DNA from 4 places in the Kitasatospora sp. NPDC029367 genome. Region 1 is predicted to be linked to each of the others. Evidence: riboswitches for the same ligand, from Rfam matches in the RefSeq annotation. Region 1 holds a riboswitch; each other region holds the start of a gene.
The links. A riboswitch is a leader RNA that binds a small molecule or an ion and turns the genes downstream of it on or off. The one in region 1 is predicted to bind cobalamin.
Positions count from the first base shown of each region.

Region 2: it holds a riboswitch for cobalamin, as region 1 does, so the genes downstream of both, metE (5-methyltetrahydropteroyltriglutamate--homocysteine S-methyltransferase) here and ACZ4W5_RS03385 (ribonucleoside-diphosphate reductase subunit alpha) in region 1, are expected to answer to the same signal.
Region 3: it holds a riboswitch for cobalamin, as region 1 does, so the genes downstream of both, ACZ4W5_RS18275 (peptidase) here and ACZ4W5_RS03385 (ribonucleoside-diphosphate reductase subunit alpha) in region 1, are expected to answer to the same signal.
Region 4: it holds a riboswitch for cobalamin, as region 1 does, so the genes downstream of both, nicT (Nickel transporter NicT) here and ACZ4W5_RS03385 (ribonucleoside-diphosphate reductase subunit alpha) in region 1, are expected to answer to the same signal.

Region 1 covers NZ_JBVHYH010000003.1:26,548-33,721, reverse strand. Annotated here, with positions in the region: gene ACZ4W5_RS03405 (glycosyltransferase family 2 protein) at 1-620, opposite strand, end outside; gene ACZ4W5_RS03400 (hypothetical protein) at 713-1,561, opposite strand; gene ACZ4W5_RS03395 (glycoside hydrolase family 26 protein) at 1,684-3,138, opposite strand; gene ACZ4W5_RS03390 (hypothetical protein) at 3,278-4,210, opposite strand; cobalamin riboswitch at 4,650-4,790, shown strand; gene ACZ4W5_RS03385 (ribonucleoside-diphosphate reductase subunit alpha) at 4,984-7,174, shown strand, end outside.
Region 2 covers NZ_JBVHYH010000075.1:33,092-40,265, reverse strand. Annotated here, with positions in the region: gene ACZ4W5_RS30860 (threonine/serine exporter family protein) at 1-1,503, opposite strand, end outside; cobalamin riboswitch at 1,707-1,911, shown strand; gene metE (5-methyltetrahydropteroyltriglutamate--homocysteine S-methyltransferase) at 2,085-4,400, shown strand; gene ACZ4W5_RS30850 (hypothetical protein) at 4,586-4,747, opposite strand; gene ACZ4W5_RS30845 (CsbD family protein) at 4,816-5,019, opposite strand; gene ACZ4W5_RS30840 (TMEM175 family protein) at 5,189-5,809, shown strand; gene ACZ4W5_RS30835 (nuclear transport factor 2 family protein) at 5,863-6,222, shown strand; gene ACZ4W5_RS30830 (NADP-dependent oxidoreductase) at 6,318-7,174, opposite strand, start outside.
Region 3 covers NZ_JBVHYH010000029.1:65,445-72,618, reverse strand. Annotated here, with positions in the region: gene ACZ4W5_RS18285 (prenyltransferase/squalene oxidase repeat-containing protein) at 1-1,068, opposite strand, end outside; gene ACZ4W5_RS18280 (flagellar hook-length control protein FliK) at 1,476-1,955, opposite strand; gene ACZ4W5_RS18275 (peptidase) at 1,991-3,058, opposite strand; cobalamin riboswitch at 3,157-3,315, opposite strand; gene ACZ4W5_RS18270 (enoyl-CoA hydratase) at 3,395-4,174, opposite strand; gene mmsB (3-hydroxyisobutyrate dehydrogenase) at 4,171-5,022, opposite strand; gene ACZ4W5_RS18260 (enoyl-CoA hydratase/isomerase family protein) at 5,055-6,128, opposite strand; gene ACZ4W5_RS18255 (acyl-CoA dehydrogenase family protein) at 6,128-7,174, opposite strand, start outside.
Region 4 covers NZ_JBVHYH010000030.1:3,738-10,911, reverse strand. Annotated here, with positions in the region: gene ACZ4W5_RS18445 (CobW family GTP-binding protein) at 1-352, opposite strand, end outside; gene rpsN (30S ribosomal protein S14) at 358-663, opposite strand; gene rpmB (50S ribosomal protein L28) at 663-899, opposite strand; gene rpmG (50S ribosomal protein L33) at 1,063-1,227, shown strand; gene ACZ4W5_RS18425 (type B 50S ribosomal protein L31) at 1,258-1,506, shown strand; gene ACZ4W5_RS18420 (helix-turn-helix domain-containing protein) at 1,591-2,163, opposite strand; gene ACZ4W5_RS18415 (EamA family transporter) at 2,376-3,245, shown strand; gene nicT (Nickel transporter NicT) at 3,255-4,379, opposite strand; cobalamin riboswitch at 4,412-4,605, opposite strand; gene ACZ4W5_RS18405 (ArsR/SmtB family transcription factor) at 4,687-5,070, shown strand; gene ACZ4W5_RS18400 (hypothetical protein) at 5,250-6,812, shown strand; gene ACZ4W5_RS18395 (regulator) at 6,819-7,174, opposite strand, start outside.

The DNA of each region.
Region 1 (7,174 bases):
TCCATGTGCAGCACCCAGACGTCGTCCTGCGCCTCCCCCTCCTCGATCCGCAGCTCGTGCGAGTAGTGGTTGGCGCGGGCCTTGAACTTGGTGCCGTTGGCCGTCTCGTACGCCTTCGGCACGGTCACCACCCGGATCAACGGGTGGCGTTCGGCCAGCTCGTCGATCTTCTCCGCGGCGGCGCAGCCCTCCTCGGTGAGGATGTCCACCCTCATCCAGGGGAAGTACGGCGGCAGGTGCTCGACGTACGAGAGCACCGAGCGCTCCAGCGCCGGGTAGGTGTCGTGCCGGCCGATGGTCGGCACCAGCACGATCAGGAAGTCGTCCTCGGCCGGCGCGGGCGGGGTCATCCGGTCCACCTGCCGCAGCCGTCGGCGGACCATCAGTACCCCCTGGAAACCGATCAGCACGCCGAACACCGGCATGCCCCACAGGATGGTGATCGCCCAGCCGAGCGGGGTCGGGTTGGGCACGTACGCCCAGATCGAGAAGGCGAAGATGATCACGAAGGCGGTGTAGAACGGCAGCACCCGGGGCTTCCAGGACATCTGTCGCTCGGCGAGCCGGGCGGCCTCGCGGGACGTGGTGAGCACCGTCCGCGCAGGGGCTGTGGACGTCATGGCGGAAGTCGTTCCTCGTCTGGTGTCGGTCGGTCGATCGATCGGTCCGGTCGGTCCGGCTCCGGTGGGGAGCGCGGCCGAGCGGTGGGCGGTCAGGCCTGCGGCGGACGCTGGGCCGGCGGCGCGTCGGCGGGCGGCGGCACGACCGGGCCGGGGGCCTGCGGGCCGGGGGCCTGCGGGCCGGGTACGGGCGGGGCGGCGGGCCACTGCTGCTGGACCGCGGTCGGCTGGTACGTCGCCGCCTGGGGCGGCTGCTGGGCGTACGGGCCCGGCGCGGGCGGCACCGCCTGGGGCGGCGCAGGCGGCCAGGCGGCGGGCTGGGCCTGCGGCTGCGGCTGCGGCTGCTGGTACCACACCGGCTGGGCCGGCGGCTGCTCCGGCCACCCGGGCTGCGGTTGCCCGGGCTGTAGCTGGCCCGGCTGCGGCACTCCGTACGGCCCCGGCAGCGGCCCGCCCGGAGCCGCGCTCTGCGCGGGCGGCCAGGCCGTCCCGGCCGAAGAGCCCTCCGCCTGCTCCCGCCACTTGGAGCGGGCGAGCAGCACGATCAGCGTCGCCGTGACGACCACACCGAGCGCGAAGGTGGCGAGCTTCAGTCCGCCCTCGGTCGTCCCCGTGAACCACTGCCGCTGCGGTTCGTCCAGCAGCGCGCCGGTCAGGCTGCGCACCCGGTTGTAGCCCTCGACCAGTGCCACGCCCGCCGCCACGCCGAGCGCCCAGTCGCGCCCGCGCAGCAGCAGGATGCCCGCGGCCAGGTACAGCAGGCCGTAGTTGAGGCTCCCGGTCTCGGCGTCCACCGAGGTCCCGCCGTAGTAGAAGATGCCCTTGAGGTAGGTCGCGAAGCCGACCTGCCCGAAGCAGTTGTAGGCCGCCCAGCCGAGCAGCACCACGCCCCAGCCGACCGCCAGGCCACCGGCCCCGCGTATCGGACGTGTCTGTGTCATCCCCGCACCCCGCCCCTCCGGTCCTCTTCCGACCGTCCGCCGAACCCTCGGGTTTCGCCGCCACAGGATGCCACACGGCACAACGGACCCGGAATTCCGCCGGTTCAACGGCTCCGGACCGGTCAGCGGACGTGCAGCCCGCCCCAGTCGAGGCTCCCGCCGGACGGCCCGGAGCCGCCGGTGATCGCCAGCGGGCTGTGGTAGGTGGCGTTGACGTCCGCCCCGGAGTTCCGCGGCTGGTCCGGGGCCAGGTTGTCGGAGGTGAGGGACTGCCCCCAGACCGTCCAGATCGTCCAGGGGGTGCGGCTGAGGGTGTCCGGCTGGCGGGAGTTGACCGGCACGGCGAAGGACTCGGCGAGCATCCTCGGCTTGTGGTAGGCGGCGAGCCCGTCGTAGTAGCGCTTGGTCCACACCTCGCCGGTGCCGATCGGGTGCGCCGGGCTGCCGCTGTAGTCGTCCACCCCCACCACGTCGACGTACTGGGAGCCCGGGTAGTAGTCCCACGGGTCCACGCCCGGGGCGCCGTCCCAGGACACCGGCGTCCAGACGAACAGCAGGTTGTGCAGGCCCCTGGTCTCCACCAGGTACTTGTAGGTGATCCGCCACAGCGCCTGGTAGTCGGCCGGCTTCTGGCCCGCCCACCAGAACCGGCTGGCACAGTCCTGGACGTTCATCTCGTGGTAGGGGCGCAGCAGCACCGGCACGTCGTGGGCGGCCAGGTACTCCAGGTGGTCGGCCAGGTAGGACAGGTCGGTGATCAGTGCGCGGTACTCGGGGGTGTCGCCCCCGGCGTCCACGACCCGGCCGAACCAGCCCGGGTCCTTGGCCGCCGGGGAGTTCGAACAGAGCACCCGGTCGAAGGACTTGACGCCGGACCCGGGATAGGGCTCGTGGAAGGACATGCCGACGATTCCGGCCGGGGCCCCGCCGTTGTCCGGCAGTGCGGTGGTGCTGCCGTCGCAGTTCTGCTGGACACCGGAGCCGTCGTAGGTGCCGTCGTCGGCGCGCGGGTGGCCGGACCAGACGGCGGTCATCAGGTCGACGGCGTCGTCGGTGTACTGCCAGCCGGCGCGGCAGGTGGGCCAGCGGCCGGCCGAGTAGGAGCGCGGGTTGCCGACGCCCCAGGCGTTCTGGCCGTAGCCGGGGCCGAGGTCGGTCTCCATGAAGCCGGGCAGCCGGCCGGTGATGTCGGCGGCCTTCTTGTAGTAGTAACCGACCTGCTTGGTGCCCCGGTAGTCGCCGTACTCGGGGTTGTTGCGCTCGTTGTGCGCCTCGACGTGCTGGCCGATCACCGTGCCGCCGCTGTGCCCGGTGCGGGCCTGGGCCTCCAGGTCCGCGAGGAACTGCTGGACGGCGCGGGCGTTCGGCGAGGCCTGCGGATCCCGGGCCAGCAGGTCCCGGCCCACGTCCGGCGGCAGGGTGCGGCCGGGGGCGCCGACCGACACCGGCACCCGAATGGGCAGTCCGACCTCGGTCCGGTCGTCGCGGTCCAGCAGCACGAGACTGCCGGCGGCGACCACGACACCGGCCGCGGCCAGGACGGCCGGCTTACCGCGCAGGGCTCTGGGCAGGGCCACGACCGCTCCTCCGGTTTCTCGCCGGCGCCGACCCCCACGGACGCAACCGGAACACGCGTACGAATGACTCCGACGAGAGCCTGCCACACTCCCCCGGTCCCGGCGAACAGGTCCGCCGGGACCGGGGTGTCACAGCGGGTCAGCCGGTCGCGGCGGCCGTCGGCGTGCCCTGCGAACCCGGCGTGGCCGAGCCTGCCGCCTTGGCCCGCTGGAGCAACTGGGCCTTCACGTGCTCGGCGAACCCGGAAGCCGCCGCCGTCGCGGTGGCGTCAGGGGCGTTGCCGCCCTTCGCCGAGCCCTCGACGGTGAAGTAGGCGTACCGGCCCAGGCTGCTGTGCGTGCCGGTGCAGCCGGGGTTGGCACAGAACGCCGGGGCGCCCGGCGCGGGCAGGCCCTTGAGCTGCCCGGTGTAGTTCTTGATCGCCGTCTCGGCCTGGATCTTGTGGTCGAAGACCGCGACGCCGACGGTCACCGCGCTGTCGCCGGAGACGTACGTCGCCCGGAGCACCTTCTGGCAGCCCTGGTCCCCGAGGACCTTGCCGAGCCCGCCGGTGGTGGAGTTGCCGTCCCAGCAGGGCTGGTCCAGCGAGACCACGGTCCGGTTCCAGGACACGCCGTTGACCGTCACCTGCAGCGCGGAGAACAGGGCCCCCGCATCCTGCGGCGCCGGGTCGGTGGCGGCCTCCCAGATCGGCTTCGACGGGTCCTCCGGCTGCCCGCCCGGGGTCGCGCCGCCGTTCGACGGGCCGGGGGTCGGCTTGCCCGAGGCGGGTGCGGTCGCGACCGCACCGCCGCCGGGCTTGGCCGGGTCGTCCTTCTTGCCGAACAGCAGCACTCCACCCGCGACCAGACCGCCCACCAGGACGACGGCCACCGCGCTGCCGATGATCTTCACCCGGCGCTTGCGCCTGGCCTCGGCCTCGTTGCGGTCCGCCAGCGCCGCCCAGTCCGGCTCGACGCGCTGCGGCGGGACCGGCTGCTGAGGCGCGACCGGCTGCTGCGGAGGGCCCGGCTGCTGCGGAGGCTGCTGCCACTGCGGCTGCGGAGCCGGCGGCTGAACCGGCTGGGGCACCGGCGGGACGGGCTGGGAGAACGGCTGCGCGGCCGGCGCCACCGGTCCGTACGAGGCCGGCGGCGGGCCGAAACCACCGCCCGGCGGCGGCACCGGACCCGGCCCCACCGGCTGCTGATTCTGTGCGCCCCCCGACCCGGCGGGAGGCGTCCCCTGCGGCCCGTGCCCAGGTACACCAGTTCCGTCGCTCATGCGCCCAGATCGTAGGGCATGACCCTCACCGCCCCTCGGCCCGGTGACCGTTCCGTATCGAAACCCGGACGCCCGGCGCGCCGGCCCCGGGTGTCCGACACCCGGATCCGAGGCGTCCGGCGGGCGGCCGCGACACGTCCGGAGCGTGCTTCCGGGCCTCGGACGACCACGAACCGCCACCGGCCCGGGCACAACCCGTCATCGCGACAACACACCACGCCGCACTACATGTGGTGTCGCATCGAGGAGACACCACTACATGTATGCTCGCTTCTGCTGTCGATGCAGGGGAACCCGGTGGGAATCCGGGACTGCCCCGCAGCGGTGTGCGGGCGGCTCCAGCAGCCGTACCGCGAGTCCGAGTACCTGCCGAACAGCGTGCGCCACGGCCCTCCCGCAGAGGCCGCGCCGGCACCCAGCACCACCCCTCCGGGCCTCGCGGGCGGGCCGGGGAGACACCTCGCGCGGCGCCTTTGCGTCCGCGCCGTGCTCCCCTGCCCAGATCGGCCCGGGTGACCCCGATCACCGCCGCACGATCGCCGCCAGGAGAGAGCGCCTTGACCACCGCTGCCTCAGTCACCCTGCCCGCCCAGGGCTCCGGTACCGCCTTCACCGACCCGACGGTCTCCGACCCCGGCGGTGCTCTCCTGCGGCTGCTCACCGACCGCAGCGCCGACCTCACCGAGGTCGACCCCGGCCATGTCGCCGCCGCCGCGCTGCGCGGCCGCCACGCCGGCTCGGACTTCGCCGAGCTGCGCGGGCTGGCCGTGGACGCCGCCGCGTCGATGATCGCCGAGGACCCCCAGTACTCGAAGCTGGCCGCCCGCCTGCTCGCCCTGGAGATCGTCGACGAGGCGAACAGCCAGGGCTCGACCTCCTTCTCCGCCTCGATCGCCGTCGGCCACGCCGAGGGCCTGATCGGCGACACCACCGCGGCCTTCGTCGCCAAGCACGCCGACGCCCTGAACGCGCTCGTCGACACCAAGGGCGACGACCGCTTCGAGTACTTCGGCCTGCGCACCGTCCAGTCCCGCTACCTGCTGCGCCACCCGATCACCCGCAAGGTGATCGAGACCCCGCAGCACTTCCTGCTCCGCGTCGCCTGCGGCCTGGCGGTCGGCGACTCCGAGCAGTCGGTGCGCGAGGTGTCCGAGCTGTACGGCCTGATGAGCCGTCTGGAGTACCTCACCTCCTCGCCGACGCTCTTCAACTCCGGCACCCGGCACCCGCAGATGTCCAGCTGCTACCTGCTGGACTCGCCGCTGGACAACCTGGACTCGATCTACAACCGCTACGCGCAGATCGCCCGGCTCTCCAAGCACGCCGGCGGCATCGGCCTGTCCTACTCGCGCATCCGCTCGCGCGGCAGCCTGATCCGCGGCACCAACGGCAAGTCCAACGGCATCGTCCCGTTCCTGCGCACCCTCGACTCCTCGGTCGCCGCCGTCAACCAGGGCGGCCGCCGCAAGGGCGCGGCCTGCGTGTACCTGGAGACCTGGCACGCCGACATCGAGGAGTTCCTGGAGCTCCGCGACAACACCGGTGAGGAGGCGCGCCGCACCCACAACCTCAATCTGGCCCACTGGATCCCGGACGAGTTCATGCGCCGCGTGAACGCCAACGCCGACTGGTCGCTGTTCTCCCCCGCCGACGTCCCCGAGCTGGTCGACCTGTGGGGCGCCGAGTTCGACGAGGCGTACCGCAAGGCCGAGCTGGCCGGCAAGGCCGTCCGCACCATCCCGGCGCAGACCCTCTACGCCCGCATGATGCGCACCCTCGCGCAGACCGGCAACGGCTGGATGACCTTCAAGGACGCCTCCAACCGCGCCGCCAACCAGACCGCGCTGCCCGGCCGCACGGTGCACTCCTCCAACCTGTGCACCGAGATCCTGGAGGTCACGGACGACTCCGAGACCGCCGTCTGCAACCTCGGCTCGGTCAACCTCGGCGCGCACGTGGCCCCCGGCGCCACGGCCGACGACCTGCTCGGCGCCATGGACTGGGAGCGCCTCGACGCCACCGTCCGCACCGCCGTCACCTTCCTCGACCGCGTGGTGGACATCAACTTCTACCCGACCACCGAGGCCGGTACGTCCAACTCCCGCTGGCGCCCGGTCGGCCTCGGCGTGATGGGCCTCCAGGACGTCTTCTTCAAGCTGCGGATCGACTTCGACTCCGCCGAGGCCGCCCGCCTGTCCACGCTGATCGCCGAGCGCATCATGCTCACCGCGTACGAGCGCTCCGCCGACCTGGCCGAGCAGCTCGGCCGCCACGAGGCCTACGGCGAGACCCGCGCCGCCCGCGGCGAGCTGCACATCGACCACTTCCCGAGCGCCGCCCCGGAGTGGACCGACCGCTGGACGGCGCTGCGCGCCCGCATCGCCGAGACCGGCCTGCGCAACTCGCTGCTGCTCGCGATCGCCCCGACCGCGACCATCGCCTCCATCGCCGGCGTCTACGAGTGCATCGAGCCGCAGGTGTCCAACCTGTTCAAGCGCGAGACCCTCTCGGGCGAGTTCCTCCAGGTCAACCCGTACCTGGTGCGCGAGCTCAAGGAGCTCGGCGTCTGGGACCAGCAGACCCGCGACGCCCTGCGCGACGCCAACGGCTCGGTCCAGGAGCTGGGTTGGCTGCCGGAGCAGGTCCGGTCGCTGTACCGCACCGCCTGGGAGCTGCCGCAGCGCGCCCTGATCGACCTGGCCGCGGCCCGCATGCCGTACCTGGACCAGAGCCAGTCGCTGAACCTGTTCATGGCGGCGCCGACCATCGGCA
Region 2 (7,174 bases), on a different contig from region 1:
GGCCGGGGCGGACGGCCGCGCCGGGAGGAACAGCCGGGCCGCCTCCCGGCCCAGGTTGACGCCGATGGCCAGGGACAACGCGGTGGCGGTGGCGTGCCCGAGGCGGCCGAGGCCGGCCTCCGGTTCGCCGCGGACGAAGGCGAGCAGCCCGAAGTACAGCAGCGACCCGGGCAGCAGCGACCCGAGGGCCGCGGTGACGTACGGCAGCACCGAGCCGCCCCGGTAGCGGGCCATCAGCTGGCCGGACAGGCCGACCAGGACGGCGGCCAGGCCGGTGGCCACGATCGGCTCCGTGCCCGCGTCGGCCAGCACGGAGTACGTGGTCCAGCCCGCCGCGCTGTTGACCAGGACGGCCGGCAGGGTGGTCGGCTCGGTGTTGAGCAGCACCGCGAAGGTCAGCGCGAGCAGGACGGCGGCCGCGAGTTGCAGCGGCGGGTTGGAGGTGGCGGCCGGGCCGCTCTCGGCGGCCAGGTCCGCGCCGTTGTTGACCCCGATGTAGAGCACGGTCATCACCCCGACGACCACGCCCGCCAGCAGGTACAGCACCTCCAACAGCCGTGCGGCGGCGGTGAGGTAGAAGCCCGCGAGGCCGTCCTGCACGGCCGCGACCATCGGCCAGCCGGGCAGCAGCGCGTACAGCCCGCCGGTGATCACCACCGAGCCGCGCAGCTGCAGCTGGTTGAAGGACATCAGGATGCCGACCACCGCGGCCGGGGTCGCGGCCGCCGCGATCCGGTAGAACTCCGGCAGGTCGTGCCGTTCGACCCGGTCGGCCAGCACGCCGCCCACCACCGTGGTGACCACGGCGCTCACGAACACCAGCCAGGCCCGGGCGTCGGCCCGGCCGCCGACCAGCAGGGTGGCGGCGCCGGCCAGCAGGCCGGAGGAGAGGACCAGGACCCAGGCCGGGTAGTGGCGGCAGTGCCGGCGCACGGCGCGCAGCCGCCGGTGGGCGTCGTCCACGGCGAGCCCGCCCGCGGTGATCTCGGTGACCAGCCGGAACAGCGCGGCCAGCCCGGAGTAGTCCCCGGTGGGGCGGCGGACGAAGCGTTCGGCCGTCACCGGCGGGTCGCCGTGGCCGGGCCGGTAGGAGATCGCGACCCGGGTGAAGGCGACCTGGGGGTCGCAGGGACGGACCCGGTAGGTGCGCGCCACGGCGAGCATCGCCGCCTCGACGTCCTCGGCGCCCTCGCCACAGGTCAGCATCAACTCGCCCACCAGCAGCGCGAGTCCGAGCACGGCGGCGACCGCGGCGGGCCCCGGCTCGGCCGCACCCTCGTCCTCCTCCTCGCCGTGCCCGGCCGCCGGGTGGGCGGAGTTCGGGGAACGCAGCAGCGGCAGCATCTGCTCCGGCCAGCGGACCGCGCCACCCACCGCCCGGGGCGGTCTTCCGGAGCCGGGATCGGCCTCCTCGGCCGCGCCCGGTCCGCCCTGCGACGGCACCCGCGAACCGTCCGGCCCGTCCGTCCCGGCCCGCGCACCGCTCTCCTCGTGTTCCCGCATCGTCGCTCCCTGGACCACCCCCCAACTCGGCTGCTCTCGGCACTCCTTCGACTACCCATCGTCATCGATTCGTGAACGTCGCACCCGGAGTGCGGGAAGATCCGCGCGCCCCGCTCGGCGGCCGGCGCGGTCTCACCATGCGGACGATTGCGCGGTTCTCCGGCCGGAAACCGGCGGGCCGGACGTAGGGTGGCAGGTGCAGCTGGTTCGCCCCGTCCGCCAGGCGGGGCGTCGTAAGAGGGAACCCGGTGACGCCTTTCAACAGGCCAGTCCGGGACTGCCCCGCAGCGGTGAGCGGGAACGACCGCCGTCATACGCACTGGGCCCGGGTCGGGTCTGGGAAGCGACGGCCAGTAGGTGCCGGTCCTCGACGAGGACGGGCGGGCCCGCGAGTCCGAAGACCTGCCACTGCCCGGGCGCGACCGTTCGCGCGCGGCCATCCGGTGACCTCGAGGGCGGGTCGGCGACCACACCAGGCGGAGCCGCACATGTGTGCGGGCGGTCGCCCGGTCCGTCGTCCCTTCGCGTCCTCGCCCCCGTCGCCGGGCACTTGAGGAATCAGACTCGCGAAGGAGAGTCCCTTGACCACGAAGTCCGCAGCCGCGGCGACCCTCGCCACCGCCCACGGCTACCCCCGGCAGGGCCGGGGCCGGGAGTTGAAGAAGGCGATCGAGGGCTACTGGAAGGGCGCCGTCACCGCCGAGGCACTGCTGGCCACCGCCGCCGACCTGCGCCGGGGGAACTGGCAGCAGCTCGCCGACTCCGGCATCGAGGAGGTCCCGACCGGCGACTTCTCGCTCTACGACCACGTGCTGGACACCACCGTGGCGGTCGGTGCGATCCCGCCGCGGCACCGGGAGGCGGTCGACGCCGACCCGCTGGACGGCTACTTCGCCATGGCGCGCGGCAACCAGGACGTCGCTCCGCTGGAGATGACCAAGTGGTTCGACACCAACTACCACTACCTCGTCCCGGAGTTGGGGCCGGACACCGCCTTCGCCGCGGACCCGGCCAAGGCCGTCGCCGAGTTCGAGGAGGCCCTCGCGCTCGGCCATGACGCCCGTCCGGTGCTGGTCGGACCGGTCACTTACCTGCTGCTCGCCAAGCCGGCGCCCGGGGTGGCCCCCGACTTCCAGCCGATCACCCTGCTGGACCGGCTGCTGCCCGTCTACGCGGAGCTGCTCGCGGCACTCCGGGCCGCGGGCGCGCAGTGGGTGCAGCTGGACGAGCCCGCGCTCGTCCAGGACCGGACCCCGGCCGAGCTGAACGCCGCCGCCCGGGCCTACCGTGAGCTGGGCGCGCGGACCGAGCGGCCGAAGCTGCTGGTGGCCAGCTACTTCGACCGCCTCGGCGACGCCCTGGCGGTGCTGGCCAAGGCCCCGGTGGAGGGCCTGGCGCTGGACTTCACCGGGCCGGCCGCCGCCAACCTGGAGGACCTCGCCGCCGTCGGCGGGCTGCCCGGCAAGCGCCTGGTCGCCGGGGTGATCGACGGGCGCAACATCTGGATCAACGACCTGGGCGCTTCGCTGGCCACCCTGGCCACCCTGCTCGGGCTCGCCGACCGGGTCGACGTCGCGCCGTCCTGCTCGCTGCTGCACGTGCCGATCGACGCCACCCTCGAACGCGACATCGACCCGCAGATCGCCCGCTGGCTGGCCTTCGCCAAGCAGAAGGCCACCGAGGCCGCCCTGCTGGCCCGCGCCCTGCGCGAGGGCACCGGCGCGATCACCGCCGAACTCGCCGCCAACCGCGCCGACCTGGCCTCCCGCGCCACCTCGCCGATCACCCGGGACCCGGCCGTCCGCGCCCGCACCGCGGCCGTCACCCCGGGCGACACCCGGCGTGCCCAGCCCTACCCCGTACGGGCCGAGGCCCAGCGCGCCCGGCTCGCACTGCCGCTGCTGCCGACCACCACCATCGGCTCCTTCCCGCAGACCACCGAACTGCGCGTCGCCCGCGCCGACCTGACCGCCGGGCGGATCGACGCCGCCGCGTACCGGGAGCGGATGGCGGCGGAGGTCCGCGAGGTCATCGCCTACCAGGAGAAGGCCGGGCTGGACGTCCTGGTGCACGGCGAGCCCGAGCGCAACGACATGGTCCAGTACTTCGCCGAGCAGCTCACCGGCTACCTGGCCACCCGGCACGGCTGGGTGCAGTCCTACGGCACCCGCTACGTCCGGCCGCCGGTGCTGGCCGGGGACATCTCCCGCCCGCACCCGATGACCGTCGACTGGTTCCGCTACGCCCAGGACCTGACCGACCGTCCGGTCAAGGGCATGCTGACCGGCCCGGTCACCATGCTCGCCTGGTCCTTCGTCCGCGACGACCAGCCGCTCGCCGAGACCGCCCGGCAGGTCGCCCTCGCCCTGCGCGACGAGGTCACCGACCTGGAGGCCGCCGGTGCCGCCGTCGTCCAGGTCGACGAACCGGCCCTGCGCGAGACCCTGCCGCTGCGCGCCGCCGGCCGCCCGGCCTATCTGGGCTGGGCCACCGAGGCCTTCCGGCTGGCCACCTCGGGCGTGCGCGCCGACACCCAGGTGCACACCCATATGTGCTACGCCGAGTTCGGCGCGATCATGACCGCGATCGACGACCTCGACGCCGACGTCATCTCCCTGGAGGCCGCCCGCTCGCACATGGAGGTCGCCGGAGAGCTGGCCGCCGCCGGGTACCCGCGCGAGGTCGGCCCGGGCGTCTGGGACATCCACTCCCCGCGCGTGCCGAGCACCGAGGAGGCCGTCGAGCTGCTCCGGGCCGGTCTCGCGGCGATCCCCGCCGAGCGGCTCTGGGTCAACCCCGACTGCGGCCTCAAGACCCGCGGCTGGCCCGAGACCCGCGCCTCGCTGGAGAGCCTGGTCGGCGCCGCCCGCCGCCTGCGGGCCGAACTCACGGGCTGAGCACGAGAGTTCGGGGGCGGGCCCGGCGCACGACTGCCGGGCCCGCCCCCGCGCGGGGGCGGTGTCGCGCCTGGGGTCGGTGATTCAGGGGCAGGACTTCCGGCGGGGGCGGCGGCGGGGGGCCGGGGCCGACCGGTCGACCCCGGCCCCGGTCCCGGCTCCGGCCTCGCCCCGGTTGGTCCGTGCTACCTCCCGGCCCGGCGGCTGCCGAGTCGCAGGCCGCCGAACACCAGGCCGCCCACGAAGAGGACGATCCCGATCAGGAGCAGCCACAGCAGCCCCTTCACCAGGACACCCACGAAGCCGAACACCACCGCGATGAGCAGGATGAACAGGAGCAGTGCCATGTCGTTCCCCTTCCCCTTCGTCTCTTCGTGTCCGCCGTCGGGCTCGTGCCCGGCATCGGGTGCCGCCGTCAGCGGTCGCGCCTGAGGGCGCCCTCGACCCGGTCGGCGGCGCCGCGCGCGGCGTCCTTGACGTCGTCCGCGGCCTGCTTGACCTTCGACTCGACCTGATCGGCCTGACCCTCGCCCTTGAGCTTCTGGTCGCCGGTCGCGTCCCCGGCCTTCTCCTTGACCTTCCCGGCCAGTTCCTGCGCCTTGTTCGACAGGCTGCCCATGCGGTCCTCCTGTGGTCCGTCGTCCGTCGTCCGTCGTCCGTCGGTGGCGTGGTGCCACCGCCTGTTCGTCTGCGTTTGCCCCGTAATCGCCCTTCCATGCACCGGGGCGGATCGGTCTCCTGGCGCGTTGTGCGGCGGGGTGCGGCCGCCCGGCTGAGATGCTCTGCCGGTGGAGACCAGGGACACGGGCCGGATCGAGGCGTTCAGCGACGGGGTGTTCGCGATCGCGATCACCCTGCTGGTGCTGGAGATCAAGATCCCGCAGGCGCACGGGGCGGCGGAGCTGTGGCGGGCGCTCGGGGCGCAGTGGCCGTCGTACTTCGCGTACGTGGTGAGCTTCCTGGTGATCGGCGTGGTCTGGGTGAACCACCACACCCTGTTCGCCCACCTCGCGCGGGTCGACCGGACGCTGATGTTCCTCAACCTGCTGCTGCTCATGCTGATCTCGGTGCTGCCGTTCCCGACCGCCGTGGTCGCGCAGAACCTGCGCAACGGCTCGGCGGCGAACGTCGCGGCGGCCGTGTACGGCGCGGTGATGGTCGGCCAGTCGGCGCTGTTCTCCGCCTTCTGGAACCACGTCACGCGCACCGGCCGGTGCTTCGACGAGCGGGTGGACGTGCCGGCCGCCCGGGCGGCCCGGTGGCGGTTCGAACTGGGGCTGGTGGTCTACCCGCTCACCGTCGCGCTGGCCTTCCTCTCCGCCCCGGCGGCCCTCGCCGTCCACGGACTGCTGGCCGTCTACTACGGGTTCAACCAGGTACGGGTGCCGCTGCTGGCGCGGGAGGCGTGACCGGATCCCGGAACGGCGGGCGGGGGAGGGCCGGTTGTCGTAGCCTCCGGGCCATGGACCACGACTTCGCCACCCGCTTCGCCCAGGACTGGGCCGCCGCCTGGAACTCCCACGACCTGGAGCGCATCCTCGCCCACTTCACCGAGGACGTCGTCTTCGCCTCGCCCCGGATCGTCGAGCTGATCGGCGACCCGTCCGGCGAGGTGCGCGGCAAGGAGGCCCTGCGCGTCTACTGGTCGAAGGGCCTCCAGCACCTGCCCGACCTGCACTTCACCGTCGAGGACGTCCGGGCCTCCGTGGACACCCTCGTCATCAACTACCGCAACGAGCGCGGCCGGGCCGTCGCGGAGGTGCTCACCTTCCGCGACGGCCTGGTCTGCCAGGGCCTCGGCGCGTACGGGCCGGAGGCGTAGCGCTCGACCGGCCTGCCTGGCGCCGAAACCGGCCTGCCTGGCGCCGAGACCGGCCTGGAGGCCGTCCGCCACGAAGCCGCCGAGGCCGAGGGCCGTCAGACGACGGTCAGGACGATCTTGCCGGTGGTGCGGCCCTGCTCGCCGAGCTCATGGGCCTTCGCCGCCTGGTCGAGCGGGAGGACGGCCTCGACCACGGGCCGCAGCGCGCCCCGCTCGGCCAGGGCGGTGAGCTCGCGCAGGCCCAGGTGGTCGGGCTCGACCAGGACCCAGCTCGCACTGATGCCGTCCCGCGCCGCCGGGACGTCGCCCGGGCCGGGCAGGGTGATCAGCCGGCCGCCGGGACGCAGCACCTGCAGGGAGCGCTCGGCGGTCTCGCCGCCGAGCCCGTCGAGCACCACGTCCACCTCGGACACGGCCTCCTCGAAGCGGACCGCGCGGTAGTCGACCACCTCGTCCGCACCCAGCTCGCGCAGCAGGTCGTGCTTGCCCGCACTGGCCGTGCCGATGACGTACGCGCCGCGCGCCTTCGCGATCTGGACCGCCAGGTGGCCGACGCCACCGGCCGCCGCGTGCACCAGCACCCGCTCGCCGGGGCGCACGTCGGCGGCGTCGACCAGGGCCTGCCAGGCGGTCAGCCCGGCCAGCGGCAGCGCCGCCGCCTCCACGTGCGTCAGACCGGCCGGCTTCGGAGCGAGGTGCCGGGCCGGGGCGACGACGTACTCGGCGTACCCGCCCGCCTGGCGCGGGAACAGCGGCATCCCGTAGACCTCGTCGCCGGGGCGGTGGTTGCTCACCCCGGGGCCGACGGCCTCCACCGTGCCGGAGACGTCCCAGCCGACCACCGGCACCTCGCCCCACTCGATGAGCGCCCCGCTCGCCCTGGTCTTCCAGTCCACCGGGTTCACCCCGGCCGCGTGCACCTTCACCAGGACCTCGTTCATCCCGGGCTCGG
Region 3 (7,174 bases), on a different contig from region 1:
GACGTTCGAGCCCCGCTGCCCGGCGGACGCGACGTTGAACCCGCCGTCGCCGTTCTGCTGGCCGGCGAGGAAGTCGAGCGCCTTCGCGATCTGCCCGCCGTAGCCGGCCTTGCGCAGCGTCATGCCCTGGACGGCGAGGGCGGCCGAGTTGGTGGAGTCGCCGGCTGCGCCGGGGAAGCCGCCGTCGGGCAACTGCTGGGCGGCGAGCCAGGTGAGCCCCTTGTCGACGGCCTGGGCCGCCTCGTCGCCGGGGACGAGGGCGAGGGCCATGACGGCCATCGCGGTGCTGTCCACGTTGGAGTCGCCGGTGGCGGGGATCAGGCTCGGCCAGGAGCCGTCCGGGTGCTGGAGGCCCCTGAGGTAGGCGATCGCGGGCGCGGCGTTGGTGGCGTCCCCGGCCCGGACCTGGGCGATGACGCCCAGCGACTGGGAGAACACCGAGGCCGCGTAGGTGTAGTTGCCGGGTGCCGCGCAGCCGGTGTTCTGGTCGGCCTTGGCGCAGAGGGCCTGGTCCAGGGCGGCGATCAGGTCGTGGCCGCCGAAGGCCCGCGGGTCGCGGCCGACGATCTCGGCGAGCAGCGCCGCCTTGCCGATCGAGCCGCCGTCCGCGTACTCGGTGCCGACGGCGGTCCAGTCGTTGACGGTCCGCTCGTTGGGGTCCTTGCCCTGCTGGTCCAGGAAGTCGACGATCCTGCGCAGCGCGGCGTCATCGGTACCGGTCGCCGCGAGGGCGTAGGCCCCGTCGATGGTGAGGCCGAAGTCGGCGAAGGTCGGGAAGGCCTCGTAGTAGTGACCGTCGATCAGCTGGGCCGGACCGGTGAGGTAGGCGCTGCCCCTGCCCAGGTCGGGGGTGCGCCCGGCGGCCGGGGCCGGTGCCGTGGTGGCGCCGTCGGGGCGGGTTCCGGCGGCGGCCTGCGGCCGGGTCGGCGACGGGATCGGGTCGGCGGCGGCGGTGCCGGGGTGTCCGAGCAGGACCGTTCCGCAGGCGGCGGCCGCGACGGTTCCGGCGACCACCAGGGAGGCGAGGTCCCGGCTTGTGTGACGTGTGCGACTGCTGCTGACCCTCACGACGACTCCCTCGTCGGTCGACGCAGGAGACCATGGCGCAGCCGACGGCCGCCTTGGGACACGGGCCGTCAAGAGCTGCGTCGTAGTCCGCGACGACGCAAGTGCTGTGTGTACAGGCCCCCGGTCCAGGCATTCCGGCTCACCCACCGAGGTGGGCCTACGGTTGCGGGTCAGCGCCGGAGTCGGACCGGCTTCCCCTGAACGCCGAGGGCTAAAAACCGGTTCATCAGACCACGCCGGTCAACAGGGAGTCAACGGATCGTCAGATAGCTCACACCACCTCGTCGGCCGGTCCTCGCGGTGGTGCACGGGCGGGCGGACGCCCGGAACTCCGGGCAGGGCGGCCGACCCTGAGCACCGGCGCCCGGCCCTTCCGCATGGAGGACGGGCGCCGGTTCGCTCACGTGTCAGGGCGCCGTGATGCCCGGCTGGGCACCGGCACCGAAGGACCAGCCCTCGACGTCGCCGGGGGCCGGGTCGTAGCTGCCCGCGCCCAGGTTGCTGTACGACCAGGGCCCGCCGTGCTGGGCGTGCCAGTACGACCAGTAGGCGCTGCCGGTCGGGTTGGTGCAGGTGGCGGGCAGCGCGTTGATCTTGCAGACGAAGCCCGGGAAGCGCGGGTGGAAGGCGTACGAGAACCCGGCGCCGGTGAGCGCGGCGAGCCCGTTGGCGGGGTCGCCGGGGGCGCAGCCGGTCTCGATGCCGCCGCCGACGGCGGTGAAGTCGACCACGACGGTGACGCCGGTGGTTCCCCTGCAGGCCGCCGCCCGGGCCTGCGGGGCCTGGACGGCGGAGACGCCGAGCAGGCCGGCGGTGAGGGCCGCCGCGGCGGCGATCGACCCGAGCATCCGGCGGACGGGGCGGGCCGGGGTGAGGGTTTCGGTCATCGGAACTCTCCTCGTGGGATCAGGGGTTCGGAGACTCAGCGGGCGGCCGGGGTCGGGCAGGCCAGGGCGGGGGCGTCGGGGCGGGCCCCGGCGGCGGAGAGGGTGGCCAGCGGGGCGCCCGCCAGGCCGAGGACGGCCTGCGCGGTGGCCCGGGCGCCGCTGCCCGCGTTGAAGCCCGTCGCGTCGTAGGCGACCGCGCCGCGCACCGCCGGGTCGGCGGAGCAGCCCTGCTGGAACTTCACCAGCCGGCTCCAGCCCTTGAGGCCCGCGCCGAGGCGCCCACCGGCGAGCAGTGCCTCGGTGGCCAGGCCCGTGGTGTTGGCGTTGGAGGTGGTCGCCCCGGCGGCCGCGAAGCCGCCGTCGGCGTTCTGGTGGGCGGCGAGCCAGGTGAGGCCGGCGTCCGCCTTGGCGGTACGGCCGGTGGCGGCGAGGGCCTGGGCGGCGAGCGCGGTGGCGTCGGGGTCACTGGTGCAGGTGGGCTGGCCGAAGGAGACCGGGTAACCGCCGTCCGCGCACTGGCTGTTCGCCAGGAAGTCGACGGCCGCGGCGGGGGCGCCGCCGGGGGAGCGGTGCAGGGCGATCAGGGCGAGGGACTGGCCGAAGGCGTTGCTGTAGTCGCCCCACTGCGAGCGGTCGGAGAACCGTCCTTCGGCGGTCTGCAGCGAGCGCAGCCGGGCCGGCAGGTCGACGCCGCCGAAGGACGCCGGGTCCGCTCCGCGTACCTCGGCGGCGAGCAGCAGCTTCGCGGTGGCGCCCGCGTAGGCCTCGGTGGTCCCGTCGCCGAGGTAGCCGGAGACGATCTCGGGCTTCGCCAGCCAGGCGGTGGCCTTCGCGGCGGCCTCGTCGGAGCTGTGCGAGGCGGCGAAGGCCAGCACGGCGTCGACGGTCAGGCCCTGGTCGGGGTAGGCGGTGCCGTTGAAGACGGACTCGAAGTGGTCGCCGTCCACGAGCTGGCGGGCCAGCCAGCCGCCCGCGGCGGCGTCGGGACGAACGGTCCGGGAGGACGTGGTGTCGGCGTGGGCGGCGGTGGCCGCCGGGAGCGCGGTGGCGAGCGCCAGGGCGGGTATCGCGAGCAGACCGAGGGTGCGGCGGAGCGCGGGCATGGGTGCCTTTCCGGGCCTGGACGCAGGGGCCCGGGGGACGTCGGCACCACGCCGGGCAGCCCTCGGAGCTCCGGCCCGCAGACCACGACGGGAGGAGGGACGACACATCCCCGCCGACGGGTACTCGGGCTCGCCACCGACATTGCCGTCGGCGGCCTACCGTTGCGGGTCAGCGCCGGATTCGGACCGGACTTCCCCCGTCGACGGAGTCACAACGTGACGGCTCATCATGGCGAAACGGAAAAGACCGGGTCAAGAGATCGTGCGTCACATCACGGCGGCACCAGCGACGGGCGGAGCGCCGCCCCGGGCGGGGGCGGCGCACCGCGAGTGCCGTCAGCGGTGATGGAACTCCGGCGGGCGCTTCTCCGCGAAGGCCGCCATGCCCTCCTTCTGATCAGCCGTCGCGAAGACGGCGTGGAAGAGACGGCGTTCGAAGCGGACGCCCTCGGCGAGGGTGGTCTCGTACGACCGGTTGACGGCCTCCTTGAGCATGATCGCCGCCGGGGTGGACATCGCCGCGACGGTCTCGGCGGTGGTCAGGGCCTCGGCCGGCAGTCGGTCGGCGGGGACGATGCGGGAGACCAGTCCGGCCCGCTCGGCCTCCTCGGCGCCCATCGTCCGGCCGGTCAGGCACAGCTCCATGGCCTTCGCCTTGCCGATCGCACGGGTGAGCCGCTGCGAGCCGCCGATGCCCGGGATGACGCCGAGCTTGATCTCCGGCTGCCCGAACTTCGCGGTGTCCGCCGCCAGCAGGATGTCGCACATCATCGCCAACTCGCAGCCCCCGCCCAGCGCGTAGCCGGCGACGGCGGCCACCACCGGCTTGCGCAGGGCGGCGAAGCGGTCCCAGGCGGCGAACCAGTCGCCGAGGTAGGCGTCGACGAACTCGAGGGGCTGCATCTCCTTGATGTCGGCGCCGGCCGCGAAGGCCTTCTCCGAGCCGGTGACCAGCAGGCAGCCGATGTCCGGGTCCCGGTCGAAGTCCGTTGCGGCCGCGACGACTTCGTTCATCAGGAGCGTGTTGAGCGCGTTGAGCGCCTTCGGCCGGTCGAGCGTGATCAGCCCCACCCGTCCCCTGCGCTCGACCAGGATCGTCTCGTAGGTCTCGGTCACTTGCCGCCCTCCCGCAGAGTGGTGATGATCGCCGAGAAGTCCAGGCCCGCACCCTCGGCCGCCGCGAAGTCCGCGTACAGCTGCGCCGCCCTGCGTCCGAGTTCGGTCGGCAGGCCCGCTGCCTCGGCGGCCCCGGCGGCCAGCCCGAGGTCCTTGGCCATCAGCGCGGCGGCGAACCCGGCCGGGTACCCGCGGTTCGCCGGACTGGCCGGCACCGGCCCGGGGACCGGACAGTTGCTGGTGAGTGCCCAGCACTGGCCGGAGGCCGTCGAGGCGACGTCGAACAGCGCCTGGTGGCTGAGCCCCAGGCTCTCCCCGAGCACGAACGCCTCGCTGACCGCGATCATCGAGATGCCGAGGATCATGTTGTTGCAGATCTTCGCCGCTTGCCCCGCACCGGGGGCGCCGCAGTGCACCACCTTGCGGCCCATCGCCTCCAGCACCGGGCGGGCGCTCTCGAAGTGCTCCTTCTCCGCGCCGACCATGAAGGTGAGGCTCGCGGCCGTCGCACCGACCACTCCGCCGGAGACCGGCGCGTCCACCGCGCGGTGCCCGGCGTTCACCGCGAGCTCGTGCGCCGCCCTGGCGTCCGCGACGTCGATCGTGGAGCAGTCGACGAAGAGTGTTCCCGGGCCGGCGGCGGGCAGCAGCTCCGCGTAGGCGGCCAGGACGTGGCGGCCGGCCGGCAGCATGCTGATGACGACGTCGGCCCCGCGGACGGCCTCGGCCGCGGACCGCGCCGGGCGGACGCCCGCCTCCTCCGCCTGCCGCAGCGCCTCCGGCACCAGGTCGTAGCCGGTCACCCGGTGCCCGGCCCTGACCAGGTTGGCGGCCATCGGGCCGCCCATGTTGCCCAGTCCGATGAATCCGATGTCGTGGGTCACCAGCGCTCCAGGGGGGTGGTGGCGGCGAGGCCGAGTTCGCGCTCGCCGAGCGGGGCGAAGTAGCGGGCCACGGCGGCGGGTTCGACGGCGCTCAGGGTGTCCGGGCTCCACCGCGGCGAACGGTCCTTGTCGATCACCTGGGCCCGGATGCCCTCCGCGAGGTCCCGGGTGGCGAGCGCCGCGCAGGAGGTGCGGTACTCCTGGTCGAGCACGGCCTCCAGGGGGCCCAGCGCCCGGGCCCGGCGCAGCGCCGCCAGCGTCGCCTTCACGGCGGTGGGCGAGTTGGCGGTGATCCGGTCCACGGCCTTCTTCGCCTCGGGTTCACCGCTGTCCCGCAGCCGGTCGAGGATCTCCTCGACGGTGCCGGCCGCGTAGCAGCTGTCGATCCATCCGCGCTGCCCGTCCAGCCGGCCGGGCGGTGCGGGTTCGACGTGCCGTTCGAGGGCGTCGTGCACGGGCAGCTCGGCCAGGTCGTCGAGCAGGGCCGGGAGGCGCTCGGCCGGCACGAAGTGGTCGGCGAGCCCGCAGAGCAGCGCGTCCGCGGCGCCGACCGAACCCGCGGTCAGGGCGAGGTGGGTACCCAGCTCGCCCGGGGCGAGGGCGAGCAGGTAGGTGCCGCCCACGTCGGGCACGAAGCCTATCCCCGTCTCCGGCATGGCCACCCGGGTGGTCTCGGTGACGATCCGGACGCTGCCGTGGGCGGAGACCCCGACCCCGCCGCCCATCACGATGCCGCTCATGACGGCGACGTAGGGCTTGGAGTACCGGGCGATCCGGGCGTTGAGGCGGTACTCGTCGCGCCAGAACTCCTCGACGGCGCCTTGGTCGCCGCCGGTGGCGGCGCGGTGGATGGCGACGATGTCGCCGCCGGCGCAGAAGGCCCGGTCGCCGGCGCCGGTGACGACGACGGTGTCGACCCGCTCGTCCTGCTCCCACGCGTCCAGGGCCGCCGAGACCGTCCGCACCATGCCGTGGGTGAGGGCGTTCAGGGCGGCGGGCCGGTTGAGGACGATCAGCCCGGCCCGGCCCTCCCGCTGGACGAGGACCTCCTCGGTGTCGTTCCCGGTCATCAGGCGGCCCCGGTCAGGCCGCGGGCGACGATGACGCGCATGATCTCGTTGGTCCCTTCCAGGATCTGGTGCACCCGCAGGTCGCGGACGATCTTCTCGATGCCGTACTCGGCGAGGTAGCCGTAGCCACCGTGCAGTTGGAGCGCCTGGTTGGCGACCTCGAAGCCGGTGTCGGTGGCGTGCCGCTTGGCCATCGCGCACAGCTGCGGTGCCCGCCGGTCGCCCCGGTCCAGGGCGGTCGCCGCGCGCCACACCAGCGCCCTCGCCGCCTCCAACTCCGTCGCCATGTCGGCGAGTCGGAACTGCAGCGCCTGGGCGTGCAGCAGTCGGGCCCCGAACGCCTCACGGTCGGCGAGGTAGGCCACCGCACGTTCCAACGCACTCTGGGCGCCGCCCAGCGAGCAGGCCGCGATGCCCAGCCGGCCGCCGTTGAGGCCGGCCATGGCGATGCGGAAACCCTCGCCCTCCGCCCCGAGCAGGCGGTCGGCGGGCAGCCGGACGCCGTCCAGCAGCACCTGCCGGGTCGGCTGGGCGTTCCAGCCCATCTTGTGCTCGTTCGGACCGAAGGACAGCCCCCGGTCGTCCCGGTCCACGAGGAACGCGGAGACGCCGCCCGGCCCCGGGCCGCCGGTGCGCGCCATCACCACGTACACCTGGGACGTGCCCGCCCCGGAGATGAACTGCTTGACGCCGTCCAGCACCCACTGGTCGCCGTCGCGCACGGCCCGGGTGGTGAGCGCGGCGGCGTCGGAGCCGGCGCCGGGCTCGGTGAGGCAGTAACTGCCCAACTGCTCGGCCGTGCAGAGCGCCGGCAGCCAGCGGGCACGCTGCGCCTCGGTCCCGTAGCGGTCCACCATCCAGCCGACCATGTTGTGGATGGACAGGTAGGCGGCGATCGACGGGCAGCCGGTCGCGAGCGCCTCGAAGGCGACCACCCCGTCCAGTCGGGAGAGCTCCGATCCGCCGACGTCCTCGCGCACGTACACACCGGCCAGGCCCACGTCCGCCGCCTTGCGCAGCACGTCGACCGGGAAGTGCTCGTCCCG
Region 4 (7,174 bases), on a different contig from region 1:
CCCCGGCGAGCAGCTCGACGGCGGGGTGCGGGTCGCTGCCGCCCCAGAGTTCGACCACCGCGAGCCCGTGCCGGCCGCCGTCGGCGAGGGCCAGCAGCCGGGGCAGCAGGTCCTCGCGCAGGGCGCAGCACGGGCAGTCGTTCACCAGCGGGGTCGAGCCGGTGTCGAACGCCCCGTCGGCGTCCCGCAGTTCGCGGTGGACCAGGCCGAGCGAGGCGTCCCGCAGGTCGTGCCGCAGCACCACGGCGTCCACCGCGGCGGCCGCCAACTCCTGGACGACGGCGCTGCGTTCGTCCGAGTGCAGTCCGGCGACCACCACCACCGGGAGCCGGGTGCCGTCCATGCCGCCCATGCCGGTCACCAGCTCGCCTTTCGCACGCCCGGCAGGTGCCCGGCGTGGGCGTGGACGCGCAGGTTGACCCGGGAGAGGCCGAAGGCGCGCAGGTAGCCGCGCGGCCGGCCGTCGACGGCGTCGCGGTTGCGGACCCTGGTGGCGCTCGCGTCGCGGGGCTGGCGGGCGAGCTCGGCCTGGGCGGCGGCGCGCTCGGCGGGGTCGGTGCCGGGGTGGGCGATGATCCGCTTGAGCTCGGCCCGGCGCTCGGCGTAGCGGGCGACGATCGCGCGCCGCTGCTCGTTCTTGGCGATCTTGCTCTGCTTGGCCATCAGACCTTCTCCCCCCGGGCGCGGATGCGGGCGACGGCGGCCTCGACGCCGATCGTGTCGACGGTCTTGATCCCCTTGGCGCTCAGCACCAGCCGGACGTACCGGCCCTCGCTGGGCAGCCAGTAGCGCTTGCGCTGGATGTTGGGGTCGAAGCGGCGCGGGGTGCGGCGGTGCGAGTGCGAGATCGCGTTGCCGAAGCCGGGCCGGCGACCGGTGAGCTGGCAGTGGGCGGACATGGGTGCTCCCTGTCGTCCGGGAATGGGCAGGACGGAGGTCACGTTACACCAGATGAAAATGACTTCCATTTCGGTGTACGGTTCCGATCCAGCCCCGCGGACCCCGCACCACGAGACCCCGGGACCCGAAGCCCACGAGCCCGCGACCCCAGGAGGACGCCCGATGGCCCGCAACGAACTGCGCCCCGTGATCAAGCTCCGCTCCACCGCCGGCACCGGCTACACCTACGTGACCCGCAAGAACCGGCGGAACGACCCGGACCGGATGGTCCTGCGCAAGTACGACCCGGTCGTGGGCCGGCACGTCGACTTCCGCGAAGAGCGCTGACCGCACGAACCCCCTCGGAGGAGCCCCACCATGCAGCCCGGAATCCACCCCGCCTACCGCCCGGTCGTCTTCCGCGACAAGGTCGGCGGCCTCGCCTTCCTCACCCGCTCGACGGCCACCAGCGACCGCACCGTCGAGTGGGAGGACGGCAAGACCTACCCGGTGATCGACGTCGAGATCTCCTCGGCGAGCCACCCCTTCTACACCGGCCAGTCCCGGGTGCTCGACACCGCCGGCCGGGTCGAGCAGTTCCGCCGCCGCTACGGCGACCGGCACTGACGACGGAACGCGAACGGCGCCTCCCCCGGCTCGGGGAGGCGCCGTTCGCGACGTACGGGGACGGCGCGACGTACAGGGACGGACTCAGCGTGGCGGCGGCACGGACACCACCATGGTCAGCCGCAGCTCCCGCTCCCCCGCGTTGCGGTAGACGTGCGCGAAGGAGGCGTCGAAGGAGACCGTGCTCCCGACCGGCACGGTGTGCTCGCGCTCGCCGTGCAGCAGGGTCAGCTCGCCCTCGACGACCCGGAGGATCTCCACCGTCCCGGCCGGGTGCGGCTCGGAGGAGTACTCCTCACCGGGCGCCATCCGCCACTCCCACAGCTCCAGCGGCCCGGGCGCCTCGATCCCGTGCAGCAGGGTGCCGGTCCCGCCGGCCGGCCCGTTCCAGAGCGGGACGGCCTGGTCGCCGGGCACGATCCGGACGTCCGGGCCCTCCTCGTAGTCGAGCAGGGTGGCGATCGAGACGCCGAGCGCGTCGCCGAGCCGGACCACGGTGGCCACGCTCGGATTGGTGCGGCCCTGCTCGATCTGGACGATCATGCCCCGGCTCACCCCGGACCGGGCGGCGAGGGCGTCCAGGGTGTGGCCGCGCTCGGTGCGCAGTCGCTTGAGGTTCCGGGCGAGGGCCCTGGAGACCAGGTCGGGGTCCGGCACGCGGGCAGTCCTCCGGTGTCTCACCGTACGAGAAGTACAGAATAGTGTTCGGCCGAGTTCAGTTTTGTGCACTACGCTGCCGTTCCGGCAACAAGTCCATCCGACTGTACTTCGGAGTGCATTGTGCTGTCCTCGATCCCCCACGCCTCGATCCCCTGCGCCTCGGCCCCCCGGGCCTCGACCCCGCACGCCGTGAGCCCCGGGGCGCTCCGGTGACCGCCCTGCTCGCCCTCGCCGCCAGCCTGCTCACCGGCCTCGGCGACTTCGGCGGCGGCATCCTCACCCGCCGACTGCCCGCACTCGCCGTCGTGGTCGTCTCCCAGGCCACGGCCGCCGCCGTGCTGCTGCTCGCGGTGCTGGCCACCGGCGGCTGGGCCGACGCCTCCCCGGCCCTCTGGTACGCCGTCGCCGCCGGGGTGATCGGCCCGTTCGCGATGCTCGCCTTCTACCGGGCGCTCGCCCTCGGCCCGATGGGCGTGGTCTCCCCGCTGGCCACCGTGGGCGTCGCCGTCCCGGTCGGCCTCGGGCTCGCGCTCGGCGAGCGCCCCGGCCCGGCGCAGCTGGCCGGGATCGCGGTGGCGGTGGCCGGCGTGGTGCTGGCCGGCGGGCCCGAACGCGGCGGACCGGCCGCCGCCCGTACCGCCCTGCTGCTCACCCTGGCCGCCGCCTTCGGGTTCGGCGCCAACATGTCCCTGCTCGCCCAGGCCTCGGCCGGCGGCGGGCTGCTGCTGGTGCTGTGCGTCCAGCGGCTGGTCAACATCGCGGTCGGCGGCGCCGCGCTGCTGTACTCGCTGCGTGGCGTGTACTCGCTGCGTGGCGCCGCCGACGGCGGACTGCTGCCCGGGCTGCGCTCCCGGCTGCCGCTGCTCACCGCCGTGGGGCTGCTCGACGTGGCCGGCAACGCCGCCTACGCGTCGGCCTCGCACGGCGGCTCGGCGGCGGTGGCCGCCGTGCTGGCCTCGCTCTACCCGGTGGTCACCGCGCTGCTGGCGCGCGGGGTGTTGAAGGAGCGGCTGCGCCCGGTCCAGGTGGTCGGCGCCGGGCTCGCCGTGGCGGGCACGCTGCTGCTCGCGGCGGCGTGACCCCGACCGCTACTGCTGCTGCTGCGCGGGCGTCCAGCGCTTCTCGACACCCGCCAGCTTCCAGTACCCGATGGCGATCGCCCACACCACCACGAACAGCCCGGCGATCGCGTAGCCGACGTTGTCCAGCGAGATGTCCGCGATGAACCCGGTCACCGGGTCGGTCAGGTCGAGCTTCTCGTGCAGCACGCCGACCAGCTCGATGGTGCCGATGATGAAGGCCACCGCGATCGACAGCCCGGTGATGGTCAGGTTGTAGTACACCTTGCGCACCGGGTTGGAGAAGGCCCACTGGTACGCGAAGTTCATGAACGTCCCGTCCAGGGTGTCGAACAGGCTCATCCCGGCCGCGAACAGCAGCGGCAGGCAGACGATCGCGTACCAGGGCAGCCCGGCCGCCGCGCCCGAACCGGCCATCACCATCAGGGTGACCTCGGTCGCGGTGTCGAAGCCCAGGCCCAGCACCATGCCGACCGGGAACATCTGCCCGGGCCGGGTGATCGAGCGGGTCGCCCGGTTCAGGATCCGGGCCATGAAGCCGCGCGAGTCGAGGTGCGCCTCCAGCTCCGACTCGTCGAACTGCCCGGCCCGCATCGAGCGGAACACCTTGAGGATGCCGAGCAGCGCCGCCAGGTTGAGCGCGCCGATCAGGTAGAGGAAGGCGCCGGAGGCCGTGGTGCCGACCACCCCGAGCCACTTGTGGGTGGCCGAGTCGTCGTCCATCAGGGTGTTCGCCAGCTGGGCGCCGCCCGCCACCAGGGCGGCCATGATGACCACCATCGAGGAGTGCCCGAGGGCGAACCAGAACCCGACCGAGACCGGCCGCTTGCCGTCCGCCATCAGCTTGCGGGTGGTGTTGTCGATCACCGCGATGTGGTCGGCGTCGAAGGCGTGCCGCATGCCGAGGGTGTAGGCGGTGATGCCCAGGCCCACCCCGAAGACCTGGGTGCCGACGGCGTAGTTGTGCGGCGCGACCAGGAAGATGAGGGTCCCGAAGGCCACCACGTGCATGGCCAGGATCACCCCCATCAGCCCGGCGGTACGGACGGTGTCCTCGCGCTTCCACCGGAAGGTGGGCAGTACGGAGGGGGCGGGGTCCGCCTCGGCGGGCGCGGCGGTTTCGGGCAGGGTCATCTTCGGATCACGCTCCAGCACCTCGTGGAATGACTTCGTGAGATGCCGTGGCCGGTCTCCTGGCTTACGGGGCTCCCGGACCCGCCTTCCCAGGCGCACGAAGCGCCCAGTGGCATGTGGGTCCGGACTTCTCTCCCCCGATCACAGTGGCGAGGGCCGCTCCGGAGCAGGACCTGTCGAAGGTCCGTCACCGGTATTCCCGAGCACCACGGCGGGGAACACCGTAGGGGCAGGACCGCACCCTCGCAAGGTTGCGCACCTGTGCAGGTGTCCAGGATCACAGGTCGTGAGCTGCCAGAATGTCCGCATGCATCTCGTACCGGCCGACCGCGCGGGCCACCGCACCATCGACGGACACCGGGTCTGCGAAGCCATCGCCGCCATCGGTGACACCGAGCACGTCCGGTCCTGGGCCGAGCGGTTCTCCCTGCTCGCCGACCCCGGACGGCTCGCCCTGCTGCTCGCCCTCCACCGGGCCGGCCCGCTCGCCGTCAGCGACCTGGCGGTCGCCACCGGCATGCGCGACCCGGCCGTCTCCCAGGCCCTGCGGCTGCTCCGCACCGCGGGAGTGGTCACCGGAGACAAGGACGGACGCGTGGTGCGCTACCGGCTCGTGGACGACGCCATGCGCCCCCTGCTCGACGAGTGCGCCGCCGCCGACCACGAGGAGCCCGCCGCGGCGGCGGGCTGACCGACACTCGGCAAACCACGCCGGGGGCGCGGGGGGATGAGTACGATCTTCGTGTGCTGATTCGCCTCCGGCCTCGGCCTTGGCCCGACGACTCACGCTGGGATTCCCGACCGGTCACGGCGCGCGTCCTCGCCGTCGCCCGCACGCTCACCTCGGCCACCCGGGTTCTCGACGTGCTCATGCTGCTGCGTGGTCAGGACGGCATCAGGTTCTACATCACCGTCAACCCCGGCTCGGAGTTCGCCACCGGACTCGACGACTACCTCCGCACCCTGCCCGGCAACATCACCGTGATGCCCTGGAAGGAGGCCGTCCGCTACGAGTTCGACCTTGCTGTCGCCTGCGCCGTCCACGCCTCCATGCACCGGCTGCACGCGCCGCTCGTCGTCCTCCCGCACGGCGCCGGGTACAACCGGCTGGTCACCGAGTCCACCGGCGACCCGGTCAGCGCCGCCGGCCTGTCCCGGCGGGAACTCACCTACCGGCGGCGGGTGTTCCCCAGCGTCGTCGGCCTCACCCACTCCGAACAGTTCGGCCGGCTGGCGGACTGGTGTCCCGAGGCCCTCCCCCGCGCCCGGGAGGTCGGCGACCTCTGTCACGACCGGATGCAGCACAGCGCGGACTCCCGGGACCGCTACCGCGCCGCGCTCGGCGCCGTCGACGGACGGCGCCTGGTCGTGGTCAACTCCACCTGGAGCGAACACTCGTTATTCGCCCACGCCCTCGACCTCCCGTCGTCTCTCATCGCCCAGCTCCCGGCCGACGAGTACACCGTGGCGGTGATCCTGCACCCCAACATCTGGGCCAAGCACGACCCGGAGGCGATCCTCGCCGCCGCCACCCGCTCCGGCCTGCGGCTCATCCCGCCGCACCAGGGCTGGCAGGCCACCGTCGTCGCCGCCGACTGCCTGATCGGCGACCACGGCTCGGTCTCCTTCTACGGTGCGGCCCTGCGGCACCCGACCCTGCTCGTCACCACCGGCGCCGCCGAACTGGACCCGCGGTCCCCCACCTACGCCTTCGGCCAGGCCGCGCCCGCGCTCGATCCGCACAGCGACCTGCTGGCCCAGATCGAACAGGCCATGGCGAAGCACGATCCGGCCTCACTGCAGTCGATCACCGACCGCTCGCTCGGCCGACGCGGTCGTTCCGGCGAGCTCCTGGCCACCCTGCTGCACGACTTCCTGCCGGCCGTCGACCGGCCGGCCAAGGCCCCGGACCTGCCGCCCTACCCGGCACCCGTCCCGCTACCCGCCGAGTCGCCGACGGCCTACGACGTCGAGGGCGAATGCCGGGGCAGCGAGGTCAGCCTCCGCCGGTTCCCGATCGTCGTCCCCGAGCGCCACCGCCCCCGAGGCTTCCACGTCGCGAGTACCGAGGAACCCGTCCGAGAACTGAAGTTCACGGCGGAGGTCCTGGCCCGCACCACGATCCGGGCCGAACGGCCCGCCGAACACTGGCTCGCCGAGGCCTCGGCCGACTGGCCGAGCGCCGCCGTGCTGGTGGCCGCCCTCGGTGAGGCCCGCCACCTGGTCCGCTTGCCCGACGGCCTGCTCCTGGAGGCACAGGCCGAGGAAGCCTGGGGCACCACCGAGCCGCTCCTGGACCCGCTTCTGCTGGGCTCCGCGCTCGTCCTGTGGCTCGCCGACGGCGGCGAGCCGGCCCTGCTGCCCGACCACGGCCTCACCATCCGCACCGGCACCCACCTGACCCGGGTGGCCTTCACGGCACGACCGGCCTAGACGCGCCTAGGCCTCCGACTCTCCCAGCCAAGCCCGGCTGCGTGCCGCGAGCGTGGCATCCCCGAGCTCCTCCGCGAGCGAGAGCAGCAGTCGGTGCGCCTCCCGCTCCTTGGCGAGCTGGCCGAGCTGCGCCGCACGTCGCACGCACTCCTCCGCGCACCGGACGGCCGCCTCCAGGTCCCCCAGGTCTCGGTACGCACGGGCCCGCACCAGCGGCAGCCGCATCAGCATCGGCTCGTCCTCGGTGCGCTCGGCGGTCACCGCCGCCTCGTCCAGCACACCGATCGCCTCACCCGCCCGCCCGGCCGCGATCAGGGCCTGGGCGATGTTGTAGTCCTGCACGACCTCGCCGTGCGGATCGC